DNA from 4 places in the Arthrobacter sp. NicSoilC5 genome. Region 1 is predicted to be linked to each of the others. Evidence: predicted binding sites of a transcription regulator. Region 1 holds the regulator's gene; each other region holds the start of a gene.
The links. Region 1 encodes Rex, which represses fermentation and respiration genes when NADH is low (regulators of the CRP and FNR family bind a similar motif). Its sites were predicted from a motif close to CTTGTGAANNNNTTCACAAG; they were not measured.
Positions count from the first base shown of each region.

Region 2: LDO22_RS05315 (glyceraldehyde-3-phosphate dehydrogenase) is a predicted target of Rex. The motif match lies at 1,715-1,734, and genes of this name have one in related genera.
Region 3: araB (ribulokinase) is a predicted target of Rex. The motif match lies at 1,786-1,805, and genes of this name have one in related genera.
Region 4: benA (benzoate 1,2-dioxygenase large subunit) is a predicted target of Rex. The motif match lies at 1,609-1,628, and genes of this name have one in related genera.

Region 1 is NZ_AP024660.1:2,133,158-2,136,996, forward strand. It holds gene LDO22_RS10025 (YceI family protein) at 1-491, shown strand, start outside; gene LDO22_RS10030 (hypothetical protein) at 725-1,552, shown strand; gene LDO22_RS10035 (redox-sensing transcriptional repressor Rex) at 1,624-2,328, opposite strand; gene LDO22_RS10040 (glutaredoxin family protein) at 2,339-2,593, opposite strand; gene LDO22_RS10045 (HAD-IB family hydrolase) at 2,672-3,490, shown strand; gene LDO22_RS10050 (AURKAIP1/COX24 domain-containing protein) at 3,595-3,693, opposite strand.
Region 2 is NZ_AP024660.1:1,129,084-1,132,922, reverse strand. It holds gene LDO22_RS05330 (peroxide stress protein YaaA) at 1-655, opposite strand, end outside; RNA gene rnpB (RNase P RNA component class A) at 714-1,101, shown strand; gene LDO22_RS05320 (TspO/MBR family protein) at 1,146-1,679, shown strand; gene LDO22_RS05315 (glyceraldehyde-3-phosphate dehydrogenase) at 1,951-3,429, shown strand; gene LDO22_RS05310 (hypothetical protein) at 3,505-3,714, shown strand.
Region 3 is NZ_AP024660.1:3,812,416-3,816,254, forward strand. It holds gene mmsA (multiple monosaccharide ABC transporter ATP-binding protein) at 1-445, opposite strand, end outside; gene chvE (multiple monosaccharide ABC transporter substrate-binding protein) at 552-1,679, opposite strand; gene araB (ribulokinase) at 1,947-3,707, shown strand; gene LDO22_RS17860 (L-ribulose-5-phosphate 4-epimerase) at 3,704-3,839, shown strand, end outside.
Region 4 is NZ_AP024660.1:2,666,839-2,670,677, reverse strand. It holds gene LDO22_RS12545 (benzoate/H(+) symporter BenE family transporter) at 1-421, opposite strand, end outside; gene catA (catechol 1,2-dioxygenase) at 512-1,393, opposite strand; gene benA (benzoate 1,2-dioxygenase large subunit) at 1,723-3,108, shown strand; gene benB (benzoate 1,2-dioxygenase small subunit) at 3,144-3,680, shown strand; gene benC (benzoate 1,2-dioxygenase electron transfer component BenC) at 3,804-3,839, shown strand, end outside.

The sequences.
Region 1 (3,839 bases):
AGATCGGCTTCACCGTCCGCCACGCGGGCATCAGCAAGGTCCGCGGCCAGTTCAAGGAAGCCGAGGCCACCCTGGACCTCGCCGAGAACGTGGCCGACTCCAAGGTCAACGCCACCATCAAGACCGCCAGCTTCGACTCCGGCGACGTCAACCGCGACGGCCACGTCCGCGGCGAAGACTTCTTCGACGTCGAGAAGTTCCCGGAAATCTCCTTCGTTTCCAACTCGATCGTCCCCAAGGGCGATGCCTACGAACTCCAGGGCGACCTCACCATCAAGGGCGTCACCCGTCCCGTGGCCCTTGAGACCGAACTCCACGGTGTGGCCGTCGATCCCTTCGGCAACACCCGCGCCGGCCTCACCGCCGAAACCACCATCAGCCGCAAGGACTTCGGCCTGACCTGGAACGCCGTCCTCGAGGCCGGCGGCGTGCTGGTCAGCGACAAGGTTGCCATCAACCTGGAACTGGCCTTCATCGCCCCCGCAGCATAAGTTTCCCCGTTCACGGCACCCCGGTACCAGGCCATCCCGGCCCGGTACCGGGGTGCCGTGTTTAACCAAGGGCCTTTCCCCCGGGTTCACCTGCCGGCCGCGGGCGTGGATCCCGCCTGAATCACCCACAACGCCACCCGCCGGGGGTACGGTGGACTTAAGCCACGCTGGGGGGAAGGCTGAGGACCGATTCCCGGCAGCCTACCTGGATCCCGACCTGCAGAAGGAACGCCATGAGTACTCCTCCCGTCCCGCCTCCCGCGCCCCAAGACCCCCACTCCGGCAATGGCCAGCCAGGGAACGGCCAGTCCGGCAGCCAGCAGCCCGGACCACAGCAGCCCCGCTACGGCCAGAACGCGCCGCAGTATGGCCAGAACGCTCCCCAGTACGGGCAGAACCAGCCCCAGTACGGTTCCCAGCCGCCCGCAGCGCCGCAGTACGGGCAAAACGCGCCGCAGTACGGTTCCCCGTACGGGCAGAACGCTCCGCAGGCCCCGGGCTACGGCCAGAATGCACCCCAGTACGGGCAGTCGCCGTATGGCCAGTCCCCTTACGGCCAGTACCCCTCGGAGCAGCCGCAGCCGGCCGGAAGCAACGGCGTCCCCCAGCTGGTGAACATCGCATTCTGGCTGCTGATCGCTGCCACCGCGATCTACGTCATCTCCATCCTCGTCAACCTCACCCAGCTGGATGCCCCGCAGTTCCGGCAGGAATTTGAACAGCAGGTCCGGGCCAGCGGGGCGGACATCACCTACGACGACATCAAGCCCTTCATCGCCGGCTCCCTGGTGGTCTTTGGCATCATCGGCGCCGCCCTCTACCTGCTGGTGGCCTTCTTCATCCGCAAGGGCAAGAACTGGGCACGCATCCTGGGAACCGTCTTTGCTGCACTGTCGGTCTTCGGCCTGTTCGGAATCCCCTCCTTTGCAACGATCGGGACCGTCCTGGGGATCGCCGCCATCGTCCTGCTCTACCTCCCTGCCGCTGCCCCCTACTTCCGGAAGCAGCAGCCCTTCGCCAACCCGTATTCCGGTGGCTTCGGCAACCCTTACGGGCGCTGACCACCAACCACAGAACGCAACGGCGGCCCGGGATGTCCAGCATCCCGGGCCGCCGCCTTTAAACCGTGCCCCTAGGCTGTCTGCCCCGGCGCCTGCGCCCGCTGGGCGTGGTAGGCCAGGATCTGCAGCTCCGTGGCCATGTCCACCTTGCGGAGGTTGACCCCTTCCGGAACCTGGAGCATTACCGGTGCGAAGCTGAGCACGCTGTGCACGCCCGCCGCCACCACCCGGTCGCAGATGCCCTGCGCCACCGCCGCAGGAAGCGCCAGCACCACCATGTTGGCCCCGGTGCGGTGGAGGACGGTCTCAAGGTCCGCGACGTCGCTGACCCGCAGCCATCCCACCTCGTTGCCCACCACCATCTGGTCCGCGTCGAAGATGGCCACCACATCGAAGCCACGCGATTCAAAGCCGCCGTAGCGTGCCAGCGCCTTGCCCAGGTTTCCGGCTCCGACGATGGCCACTTTCCAGTCATGCGTGAGCCCCAGGGCCGCGGCAATGTGGCGGCTGAGGTACTGGACCTCGTACCCTACTCCCCTGGTGCCGTAGGACCCCACGTGGGACAGGTCCTTGCGCAGCGTTGAGGAACTGACGCCGGAGGCTTCCGCCAAAGAGTCAGAGGAGACGCGCTCAACACCCTCGGCCAGCAGCGTGTTCAGGGCCCGGAGGTACAGGGTCAACCGGGCCACGGCAGCAGGGGGAATTTGCTTTGCCGGTGCACCCGCGGCATCCGGGATGCCCGGGACAGGCTGGGACGTTGAATCCAAGGACGTCACTCGCATCCCCCTAATTGGCCATGGCGCGCTGCAGGACGCGTTCCAGCCGGGCTTCGTCGATCTTCCAGAAGTCGCGCTGCACCCCGTCAACCAGGACCACGGGGATCTCTTCGGCGTAACGCTCCCGCAGTTCGGGCTGGTTGTCCACCAACTCTTCGCTCCAGGTAAGGCCCAACGAGGCAGTGACCCGGCCGACGGCGTCGCGCGCCTCCTCGCAAAGGTGGCAGTCAGCTTTGGTGACCAGGACGACGCGGGGGGTAGCCATGGCTTAACGGTATCGCCGTTCGCGCCGTGCGGGTGACGCCGACGGCGGCCAGCGGGTGGATTGACTAGACTCAAGTCCATGCCCGAGGAGAAATACGTCGCCGTCGTCACGCGGCCGGTTGCTGCGCCGCAGCCCGGTGAAGCGGCGTTTTTCGATGTGGACAATACTTTGATGCGCGGGGCCAGCCTCTTCCACGTGGCGCGGAAGATGCACCAGCGCGGCGCGTTCACCCTGGCCCAGGCGGCCGGATTCGCGTGGAAGCAGTTCAAGTTCGTGGCGCGCGGTGAGAATATCGACGACGTCCATGCGGTCCGTGATTCGGCCCTGACGCTGGCCGCCGGCATCACCGTTGACGACATCAAGGCCCTCGGCGAAGAAGTCTACGACGAGATGATCGCATCGCGGATCTGGCCCGGCGCCAAGGCGTTGGCGGAACAGCACCTGCGGGTGGGCCGCCGCGTCTGGCTGGTGACGGCCACCCCCATCGAAGTGGCAACAGTCATCTCCACCCGGCTGGGGCTGACCGGAGCGCTCGGGACAGTAGGTGAGGTGTCGGACGGCATGTACACCGGGCGCCTGGTGGGGGACATCCTGCACGGCTCGGCCAAAGCCGTAGCGGTCCAGGGAATTGCGGACCAGGAGGGCCTGGACCTCAAGCGCTGCTGGGCGTACAGCGATTCCTACAACGACGTGCCGCTGCTGTCACTGGTGGGACACCCCGTGGCCATCAACCCGGACGCCAAGCTTCGCCGGCACGCCCGGGACCGGAACTGGCCCGTTTATGACTTCCGCGCGGGCCGCCGCGCTGCCACGCTGGGCCTCAAGGCAGCAACCTTCGGCGGTGCTGTCTACGGCCTCTGGAAGGGCTTCGCCCGCATCCGCGGTCCCCGGGCATAAAACACCCTGCCGCAGCCAAAAGCCTGCAGTCTAAACCCTGACGACAAAAAAATGCCCGCCGCCTTTGGAAGGCGACGGGCATTTCCACGCTGTTCGAAGTATCTCTACTTCTTGTTGCGGCGCTGGTGACGGGTCTTGCGAAGCAACTTGCGGTGCTTCTTCTTGGCCATACGCTTGCGACGCTTCTTGATAACTGAACCCACGAAAGTTCCTTACAAACTAGATGCAGTACCTGCCTGATGGGGAATGTCCGCGGACAAAGCTACGAACTGAACAACTGACAGATTCTTACAATGACGTAAAACGTTCCTTAACAGGGTACCGCTTATCGGGGGCGGCTCGGGACAGG
Region 2 (3,839 bases), 1.0 Mb from region 1:
GGGCTTTGCCGCGGCGCACCAGCAGGTGCCGCGCCAGTTCGCCGCGCGTGTGCTTGGCGAAGTGGCTCACTACCTTGCGGACTCCTGCACTCTCGGTGAAGACATTCACGGAGACGGTCTGTTCCGCCGGGGGCGCCCACGCCGCTGCGTACGTGCTGGACCGGCAGTCCACCACAAGGTGTCCCTGGGCTGCTGCGCCCAGGGTGTCGGCAAGCTGCGCCTTCCAGAAGGGAGCCAGCCGGCCGACGTCGGGCAAGGACGTGCCCATGGACAACCGGTAGGCAGGAACGCTGTCGCCAAAGCGCAGGGCCCCCCACAGCGCCGAGATCACCAGGACGGACTCATCGGCCTTCCGGCGCTGAACCGGCGTCAGCGTCCGGTAGCCCAGGGCGTCATACAGGACGCCCGAATAAATGCTGTGCGCCGGCGCCGCCGGTTCGGCATGCAGTCGCGTATTGCGTTCGACGTCGTCCCGCAGGGATGCTCCGACGCCCAGCAGGGCGAGGGCATCCTGATGGGCGCTGACTGTTCCCAGCGCCTCAAGGACCTTGGCGCGGTACGGGTTGAGCTCCGGGAAGCCCAGGGCGGTCCAGTCGACGGCGGGGCCGCGGAGCGCGGGTGTCTTGCCTTCGGAAGGGGGAAGCAGAATCAGCACCGTCCGATCCTACCGGCGGCAAAAGGCGGCCGGCGGCGCCGGTAGACTGGGACCCGGATGGGACAGCCAGACGGCCGCGCGCCACGCAAGTGGCTCGAGGAACGTCCGGGCTCCGCAGGGCAGGGTGGTGGGTAACGCCCACTCGGGGTAACCCGCAGGCCAGTGCCACAGAAAACAGACCGCCTGCATTTCCGGCTCCGGCCGGGGAGGGCAGGTAAGGGTGAAACGGTGGTGTAAGAGACCACCAGCTTCCCGGGTGACCGGGAAGGCTAGGTAAACCCCACCCGGAGCAAGGCCAGACAGGACACGTTCGAGGGCTGCCCGCCCGAGTGTCCGGGTAGGCCGCTGGAGGGTGCCGGCAACGGTACTCGTAGATGGATGGCCGTCGCTCCCTTTCCGGTAACGGCAGGGGAGAACAGAACCCGGCGTATCGGCTGTCCCATCCTTAAACCGCGTTTGACCACGGGCTATGCGTCGGGGATCCTGAACCGTGCCCGTAATTCCTGAAACCCGTCCCGCACCCGCAGCGGGCATTCCCGGCGTCCGTTCACAGGGTGTTGCCCTCGCCGGTTTCCTGGCCCTTTCCGCGCTGGCCTGGGTACTCGCCTCAGTTCCCATCATCCTTAACTCCAACGGCTGGTACGCGGGCTCGCTGAAAGCTCCGTGGATGCCGCCGTCGTGGATGTTCCGCACCACCTGGATGGTGCTCTATGCCGGCGTGGCGGCAGCGGCCTGGCTGGTCTGGCGCAAAGGGCGCCTGTCCGGGGGCACCCTTGCCGGCTATGTGGGGCAACTGCTGCTCAACACTGCGTGGCCGGTGACGTTCTTCGCGATGTATCCCATGCTTGGAGTGGTGGCCCTGTGGGCAGCCTTTGCTGTCATCTGCGCGCTGACCGCAACCCTGGCGTTCCTGATCCTGCGCTTCGGACCGGTGGACGCCACCGCCGGGTACCTGGTGCTGCCGTACTTTTCCTGGCTCGTGTTCTCCGCCAGCCTGAACCTGTACTCTGCCATCCACAACTGAAGGCCGGCAGTCTGCGTTGTGCGGTCCGCCCCGGGCGTGTGAGTGATTTCACGCATCCCGAGCGTGTTCCGTGGACCGTGCCAAATTAGAATGGATTCCGGACGCAGGAGTTCTACCGCCGAAAGTTGCGTCCGCAACCGGCGGTTTTTCTTTGCACGCGATCCAGGCGCCTGGGGACCATCCCCTGCGGGCGCCGGTGCCCCTGGACATCATCAGGTGGCCTACATCTGTGTACGACGACGTACACGGCTGAACCGAGGAAGGTATTTCTGTGAGCCAGACGTCTGATTCTTGTCTTGATACGTGGATGGGCCGGGAGGCCCTCGCCGAGGCCATGATCCCGGTGATCGGCAGGCTGTACCGCGAAAACAACGTGGTGACCAGCATCCACGGCCGGAGCCTGATCAACAAGTCCACCATGAACATCCTCAAGGCGCACCGCTTCGCGCGCCGGATGAGCAAGGACGAACTGCTCCTGGAGGACACGGCGCCCCTGCTGAACACGCTGGCCGGACTCGAACTGGGTGCCGCCGCGATCGACATCGCCCGCCTGAACCAGAAGTTCAAGGAAGAAGGCAACGGCGCCACGCTGGAGGAATTCCTCCGCGAAGAGCTCGCCGAAATCGTGGGCAAGCGGGGCGGCGATGACCGCACCAGCACCGACGTCGTGCTCTATGGCTTTGGCCGCATCGGCCGCCTCCTGGCCCGCCTCCTCATCGAAAAGGCCGGCGGTGGCCACGGCCTGCGCCTGCGCGCCATTGTGGTGCGCCGCGGATCCGACAACGACCTCTCCAAGCGGGCCAGCCTGCTGCGCCGCGACTCCGTCCACGGGTCCTTCGAAGGCACCATCCGGATCGACGAGGCGGCCAACACCATCACTGCCAACGGTGTCCAGATCCAGGTCATCTACTCGAACGACCCCGCCACCATCGACTACACCGCCTACGGCATCAACAACGCCCTGGTGGTGGACAACACCGGCCGCTGGCGCGACGCCGAAGGCCTGTCCCAGCACCTGCAGAGCAAGGGCGTTGCGCGGGTCCTGCTGACCGCGCCGGGCAAGGGTGAACTGAAGAACATCGTCCACGGCATCAACCACCGGGACATCACCGACTCGGACAAGATCGTTTCCGCGGCGTCCTGCACCACCAACGCCATCACCCCGGTCCTGAAGGCCATCAACGACAAGTTCGGCGTGGTCCACGGCCACGTGGAAACCGTCCATTCCTTCACCAACGACCAGAACCTGATCGACAACTTCCACAAGGGCGACCGCCGCGGCCGTTCCGCTGCGCTGAACATGGTCATCACCGAAACCGGTGCCGCCAAGGCAGTGGCGAAGGCCCTGCCCGAACTCCTGGGAAAGCTCACCGGCAGCTCCATCCGCGTCCCCACCCCGGACGTTTCGCTGGCCATCCTGAACCTCACCCTTGAAAACGGCACCACCAAGGACGAGGTCAACAACTACCTGCGTGAAATGTCGCTGCACTCGGACCTGCGCAAGCAGATCGACTACATCGACTCGCCCGAGGTTGTCTCCACCGACTTCGTCGGATCCCGCCGCGCCGGGATCGTGGACGGCCTGGCCACCGTGTCCACGGACAAGAACCTGGTCCTCTACGTCTGGTACGACAACGAGTTCGGCTACAGCTGCCAGGTGGTCCGCGTCATGGAAGAGATGGCAGGCGTGAACCCGCCGTCCTTCCCCGCCAAGGAAAGCGCTGCCGCCTTGGCCGCGATCGCCGTCTAGCCACATCCGCCCGCGTCCTGCGAATTCCCGGCTGATTCTCTGGAATCAGCCGGGAAACGGGACCACACTGGTGGCATGGACAACGAATCGACACTTCAGCACGAAACCACCCTCGAGCACGCACTGGACGTGGCCAAAGCCAACCATAAGGAAGCCGTGCGGCTTCTGGAGCGCGCCCGTGCCGCCCAGAGGACCGGCGACGTCACCGATGAGCGGGTGCGCCAGCTCGAGGACCTGCTGTCCATCGCGGAAGAAGACCTGCGTAGGGTCACCAGGGAACAATAACCCGGCGGCCACCACCGGGCGCTGTGACCCATCACTCGTCCTCAACAGTGTGGATATCAGCGGCCGCCCGCGCCCTGTGTCCTAGGCTCTTGGGGTGCCCGACTTTCCCCTCCCGGCGTCAACCC
Region 3 (3,839 bases), 1.7 Mb from region 1:
GCTTACCGACACTGATGTGCTGCACGGGGGTGACAGGATTCTCGTCCAGGCCAACGCGGGCCAGCAGCTTGGCTGCCTCGAGGTTGGTCTTGCGCCAGTCCACCCATCCATTGGTGGCCTGTTCATTGCCCAGGTAGATGTTCTCGGCGATGGAGAGGAACGGGCTCAGGGCCAGTTCCTGGTGGATGATGACAATCCCGCGCTTTTCGCTGTCCGAGATGCTGGAGAAGTTGCAGGGTTCGTTCTCGAACAGGATCTCCCCGTCGAAGGTGTTGTGTGCATAGACGCCGGACAACACTTTCATGAGCGTTGATTTGCCGGCCCCGTTTTCACCGCAGATGGCGTGGACCTCGCCACGGTTCACATCCAGGGTGACGTCCTGCAGCGCTTTCACGCCCGGGAACGTCTTGGTGATTCCTCGCATTTGAAGAATGGGTGTGTTCATCGTCAATTCCCACTGACTGGTCGAAGCTGGGCCTTCCTGCTGCTGCAGGAGGCTGCGGGCGGGGCTGTGGCCGGATGGAGGTCCGGCCACAGCCCCCGGACGCTGACTACTTGACGTCGGAGTCCTTGTAGTAACCCGAGTCGATCAGTTCCTTCTTGTAGTTGTCCTTGGTGATGATCACGGACTTCAGCAGGAAGGCCGGGACAACCTTGACCTTGTTGTTGTAGGTCTTGGTGTCATTGGTTTCCGGTTCCTGGCCCTTGAGGACAGCATCAACCATCTTGACGGCCTGCGCGCCGAGCTGGCGGGTGTCCTTGAAGATGGTGGAGTACTGCTCGCCGGCGACGATGGACTTCACGGAACCCTTTTCGGCGTCCTGGCCGGTTACTACGGGCAGGCTTCCCTTGGCGTAGCCGCCGGTGCTGGTGAGGGCCGAGATGATGCCGATTGACAGGCCGTCATACGGGGACAGGACGCCGTTCAGCTTGGTGCCGGAGCTGTACGCGGAGGTGATGATGTCCTCCATGCGCTTCTGGGCCACGGGTGCCTGCCAGCGGAGGATCGCTGCCTGCTCAAATTTGGTCTGTCCGCTGGGGACCTTCAGGGTGCCGGCATCCATGTACGGCTTGAGGGTGTCCATGGCGCCGGTCCAGAAGAAGTTGGCGTTGTTGTCGTCGGGGCTGCCCGCGAAAAGCTCGATGTTGAAGGGGCCCTTGCCGTCCACCTTCTTGCCGCTGGCATCAACGAGGCCCAGCCCGGTCAGCAGCGAGGTGGCCTGCTGGACACCAACGGTGTAGTTGTCGAACGTGGTGTAGTAGTCGACGTTGGGCGTGCCGTTGATGAGGCGGTCGTACGCGATGACCTTGACGTTCTGCTCCTTGGCCTTGGCCAGGACGTCAGTCAGGGTGGTGCCGTCAATGGCGGCGATGATCAGGGCCTTGGCGCCCTTGGTCAGCATGTTCTCGATCTGCGACACCTGCGTGGGGATATCGTCATTGGCGAACTGCAGGTCCGTCTTGTAGCCGAGGTCCTTCAGGGACTTCTCCACGTTGGCGCCGTCAGCGATCCACCGTTCGGATGTCTGCGTGGGCATTGAAATGCCTACCAGTGAATCACTGGGCTTGGCGGCACCGCTGGATTCGCTGGCCCCGCCGCGGGAGCCGCAACCTGTGGCGCCCACCGTCAGGGCGAGGACAAGGGCCACCGCGCCCATCAGTTTTTTGATTCTCACCATTTTCTCCTTCCGCGGCAGCACTGCCGCGAAGTGTTGGTGGACCAGGCAGCACCAGTGCTCCCTGGTCCTGGCCACATTGTTGATGTGTCGGTTCAATATAGACCGGTTTGTGAACGCTAACAAGAGTGCCCGGCAGGAATTTCGGAAACTTTTCGGCTTCATTGACTTCTTCTTTGTTAGCGTTCACACTTGCTGCAGCACGTAGCTACACCCTGACCCCTACAAACCCGGTAATGAGGCCTAAGCCTCCCGGACGGAGGCAACCCCATGCCAGATGCGCTGTTCACTCCCGGCTCCGAGTCCCACCATGACCATTGCGTCATCGGGGTGGATTACGGAACCCTTTCAGGCCGTGCCGTGGTGGTGCGTGTCCGCGACGGCAAGGAACTGGGCAGCGCCGTCCATGAGTACCCCCACGCGGTGGTTACCGACGTCCTGCCCCGGGACACCGCGGGCGACGACGGCGCCCGCCTTCCCGGGGAATGGGCACTTCAGGTGCCCAACGACTACCGGGACGTCCTGCGGACCGCCGTCCCCGCCGCGGTGGCGAACGCCGGGATCGACCCCGCCGCCGTCGTCGGCATTGCCACGGATTTCACTGCCTGCACCATGGTTCCGGTCAAGTCGGACGGCACGCCCCTCAACGAACTGCCCGGCTTCGCCAACCGCCCGCACGCCTATGTAAAGCTCTGGCGCCACCATGCTGCGCAGGGCCAGGCCGACCGGATCAACCGGCTTGCCGCTGAACGGGGGGAGGACTGGCTTCCCCGCTACGGGGGCCTGATCTCCTCCGAATGGGAATTCGCCAAGGGGCTGCAGCTGCTGGAGGAGGACCCGGAGGCCTACGCCGCGATGGACCACTGGGTGGAGGCTGCGGACTGGATCGTCTGGCAGCTCTGCGGCCGGTATGTCCGCAACGCCTGCACTGCCGGCTACAAGGGCATCTACCAGGATGGCCGGTATCCGTCCGATGAGTTCCTGGCCGCCCTGAACCCGGACTTCAAAGACTTTGTCAGCTCCAAGCTGGAGCACACCATCGGCCAGCTGGGGGACGCCGCCGGCACCCTGACGGCGGAGGCAGCCGCCTGGACCGGGCTGCCGGAGGGCATCGCGGTGGCCGTGGGAAACGTTGACGCCCATGTCACGGCCCCGGCCGCGAAGGCTGTGGAATCCGGCCAGCTGGTGGCGATCATGGGCACCTCCACCTGCCACGTCATGAACGGCAGCGAGCTGCGCGAGGTGCCGGGAATGTGCGGTGCCGTGGATGGTGGAATCGTGCCGGGCCTGTGGGGCTACGAGGCCGGACAATCAGGCGTGGGAGACATCTTCGGCTGGTTCACCAAGTACGGCGTCCCGCCCGAATACCACCAGGCTGCCAAGGACGCCGGCCTGGGGATCCACGAGTACCTCACCGAACTGGCATCCCGGCAGGCCATCGGACAGCACGGCCTGATCGCGCTCGACTGGCATTCCGGCAACCGTTCGGTCCTGGTGGACCACGAGCTTTCGGGCATGGTGGTGGGCCAGACCCTGGCCACCAGGCCGGAGGATACCTACCGCGCGCTGCTGGAAGCCACAGCCTTTGGAACCCGCACCATCGTGGACGCCTTCCGCGACGCCGGGGTTCCGGTCAAGGAATTCATCGTGGCCGGCGGCCTGCTCAAGAACAGGCTCCTGATGCAGATCTACGCAGACGCCACCGGCCTGCAGCTGTCCACCATCGGCTCGGAACAGGGTCCGGCCCTGGGATCGGCCATCCACGCTGCTGTCGCAGCGGGCGAATACGCGGACATCCGTGCGGCCGCCGCGGCCATGGGCGCCGAGCCCGGGGAGGTCTACACCCCAATTCCCGAAAACGCGGCCGCTTACGAAGAACTGTTCAAGGAATACAAGGCCCTTCACGACTACTTCGGCAGGGGCGGCAACGACGTCATGCACCGGCTCAAGGCCATCCAGCGCAAAGCCGCGCGCACCGGCCTCTCCGGCGCAGGCTCCGTTTCCGAATCACCCGTGGAGGTGTCCGCATGAGCGCCTCAGCAGGCGCCGGAACCGGCCTCCTGGAAACCATCGCCCGAGTCCGGGCGGAAGTGTGCGCCCTGCACGCCGAGCTGACCCGGTACGGCCTGGTGGTGTGGACCGCGGGCAACGTCTCCGCCCGCT
Region 4 (3,839 bases), 530 kb from region 1:
TCAGCACGCCGGAGGTGAAGAAGGCCCCGACGACTTCGGGGAAGGCCAGGTGCTGAAGGGACGGTCCCAGGAGCACCGTGCCGGGGATGGACCAGGCGAAGCCCAGGGGCTGCCGGTAGATCAGCGACATCAGCAGCGTGGCCGCTCCGCCGGAAAAGAGGATGCCAAAAACCCAGGACGACAGCTGGCCCTGGGTCAGGCCGCCGGCCGTCCCCACGGCAAGGGTGACGGCGATGGGTCCGGACGCCGCGAAAATGAGCCCGATGGCCCCGTTGGAGACATAGGACAGTCCCAGGTCGCGAAGAATCCGGCGGGGGCCCGCGGGCCGGACCCCCGGGCGTTCCAGCAGGGGTTCCGGCGCCGGCGCCGGCGGGGCTGACCCGACGGATGTGGCGGCCGGGTCGGGGCGGGGATGGCTCATCGGAACTCCTGGCTGGCGCGAAAAACCGGAAGCGCTCCGAAGCATCAGCTCCGGAGCGCCTCCGTGCGGGGGTGTCTCCCAGTTTGCGTGCTACTTCTTCTGGCCCTGCTTTGCCAGGACGTAGTCATAAACTACTTCCTCGCCCTTGCCGTCGGTACGGGGGCGGGGGTCCAGCATCAGTTCAGGCTTCACCGCCGAGGCGATGTCGTCCGCGTTGTGGGGGTCGCCGGGGAAGTACAGCTGCTGCGTGACCGGCTCGTAGCCCGGCGCGGACACCTTGATGTGGATGTGCGCGGGACGCCAGGCGTGCCAGCCCGCGGCGTTGATCAGCTGTCCGCAGGCGCCGTCCGTAGGGATCTGGTAGGGCGCCGGACGCATGGTGTTGATCTCGAACCGGCCGTCGTCGGAGGCCTTGACGGTGGCCCGGAAGAGCCACTCGGGCATGCCCGGGGCGTACTGGGAGTAGAAGCCGGCGGCGTCCGCGTGCCAGATCTCCACCTGCGCACCCTGGATGGGGTTGCCGTCGGTGTCGGTGAACTGGCCGGTGAACCGCAGCGGGGTGCCCTCTTCGTCGTCGCGCATTTCCACGGTGGCGGGCGTCTGGAGTTCCGGGGAGCCGGGAACGTAGTAGGGACCCTCGATGGTGCCGACGGTGCCGGGACGGTCCTGGGAGTTCACGTCCTCAACGGTGTGTTCCAGCCAGACGTCGAGGAACAGCGGCCATTCACCGTCCGTGCCCACCTTGATCAGCCAGGCTTTGAGGGCGTTGTATTCCTCGTAGGTGACCTGGTGCTCGACGACGATGTCGTTGGCGGCCTTGATCAGTGCGCCGGCCAGCAGGCTCACCCGTTCCTTGGATACATCCACCCGGGAGAGCTTGCCTGACGCGGCGAACCGTTCGGTTGCCTTGGAGCCTGCTTCGACGGCGGTGCCTTCGTTTTCCGTGCGGCTGTCCGTTGGGGTTTGGGTCATGACGATGTCCACCTTCTTCATTGAATGGGACAGGAAGGGCTCCTGCTCCCCACGCGGCCTGCGGGGCGGGCAGTTCCACCTGCCCTGCTCGGCACCGCGTGATCTTGGTCTCAAGCGTAGGCCCGGAGATAAGGACGCTACAAATATCAACTAGGCGTCTTTTGAGTCATTATCGGTACATAAAGACACCCTTGGTGGAACCTAGGTATTTGCCTGATGTGAGGCCAATCACGAGCGGCAAGAATTGCTGGACAACGTCCGCCGCCGAAGCCTCTTCCCGAGTGGACCTCCGCCCATCCGTCCAGCAATCTCCAATGAAGGAGCACGCCATGACCGAGAACCTGATCCATGCCCGCGAGGTCCTTGCCGACGCCGTGATCGACGACCGAGAGAACGGCGTCATCCGGGCCAAGCGCGAGATCTTCACCGACCAGGAGATCTTCGAACTCGAGATGAAGCACATCTTCGAAGGCAACTGGGTCTACCTCGCCCACGAGTCGCAGATCACCAACGTGGGCGACTACTTCACCACCTACATCGGCCGCACCCCCGTGATGATCACCCGGGACAAGGACGGGCAGCTGAACTGCCTGGTCAACGCCTGTTCGCACCGCGGCGCCATGCTGTGCCGCCGCAAGACGGACAACCGCACCACCTTCACCTGCCCGTTCCACGGCTGGACCTTCAAAAACTCCGGCGAGCTGCTGAAGGTCAAGGACTCCCGGAACGCCGGCTACCCCGAGACCTTCAACAAGGAAGGCTCGCACGACCTCACCAAGGTGGCCCGCTTCGAGTCCTACCGCGGCTTCCTGTTCGGCTCGCTGAAGGCCGACGTGCTCCCGCTCGAGGAACACCTCGGGGACGCCACCAAGGTCATCGACTCCATCGTTGACCAGTCACCCGAAGGCCTGGAAGTGCTGCGCGGCTCCTCCACCTACACCTATGACGGCAACTGGAAGGTCCAGGCCGAGAACGGCGCCGACGGCTACCACGTCACGGCCGTGCACTGGAACTACGCGGCCACCACCGCCCGCCGCAGCGCCGGAGACTCCGCCAACAAGACCAAGGCCATGGACGCCGGCAAGTGGGGCAAGGTCAAGGGCGGCTTCTACTCCTACGACCACGGCCACCTGCTGCTGTGGCAGGAATGGACCAACCCGCAGGACCGTCCGCTCTGGGACCGCCGCGACGAGCTCGTGGCCAAGTACGGCGAGGAGATGGCCAACTTCATGATCAACATCTCCCGCAACCTCTGCCTGTACCCGAACGTCTACATCATGGACCAGTTCTCCTCGCAGATCCGCCACTTCCGGCCGATCTCCGCGGACCAGACCGAGGTGACCATCTACTGCATCGCCCCCAAGGGCGAGTCCCAGGAGAACCGTTCAAAGCGCATCCGCCAGTACGAGGACTTCTTCAACGCCACGGGCATGGCCACGCCGGACGACCTGGAGGAATTCCGCTCCTGCAACAAGACCTACTGGGCCACCAGCGCACCGTGGAACGACATGACCCGCGGCTCCACCCACGAGATCGCCGGACCGGATGAGCAGGCGCAGGCCCTGGGCATGAACCGGGTGATCGCCTCCGGCGTGCGCACCGAAGATGAGGGGCTCTACCCCATCCAGCACGGGTACTGGAAGGAAGTCATGGACCGGGCGCTGGCGGAGGAAGAGGAGCGTTCCGCCCTGGAATCCGTTCCCGTCACCGCCTGAGAGAGCCCGCCGGAACCACAGAGAGCGCAGAACCCATGACCAACCTGACCCACACCGCCCCGGTCCTGAAGACCGCGGAGGAAATCGCAACCCTCGAAACCGTCCGGGCGTTCCTCTACCGGGAAGCCCGCCTGCTGGATGACCGCCAGTTCGACGAATGGCTGGAGTGCTACCACCCGGACTCCGAATTCTGGATGCCGGCCTGGGACGTGGACGACCAGCTGACGCAGGACCCCCAGAACGAGATCTCCCTGATCTACTACGACAACCGCGGCGGCATCGAGGACCGGGTATTCCGGATCAAGACCGACAGGTCATCGGCCACCTCCCTCCCGGAGCCGCGCACCGGCCACAACATCACGGACGTGGAGGTTTTGGCGAACGACGGCGGCAAGGTGGAGGTGCGCTTCAACTGGTTCACCCTGTACTTCCGCTACAACACGACGGACACGTACTTCGGCACCAGCTACTACACGGTGGACCTTTCCGGCCCGCAGCCGGTGATCCTGAAGAAGAAAGTGGTCCTGAAGAACGACTACATCCACCACGTGGTGGACGTCTACATGATCTGACCTGCCCCAAGCCGGCGCCCGTTACATACGGGCGCCGCACGGGAGGTCCCATTCCGTGCCCGCCGGGCACGCCCCAACTTTTCCCCGGACGCGACGACGCGCCCGCCCAGTCAGGAGGACCCCATGGGCCACAAAGTAGCCCTCAGCTTCGAAGACGGC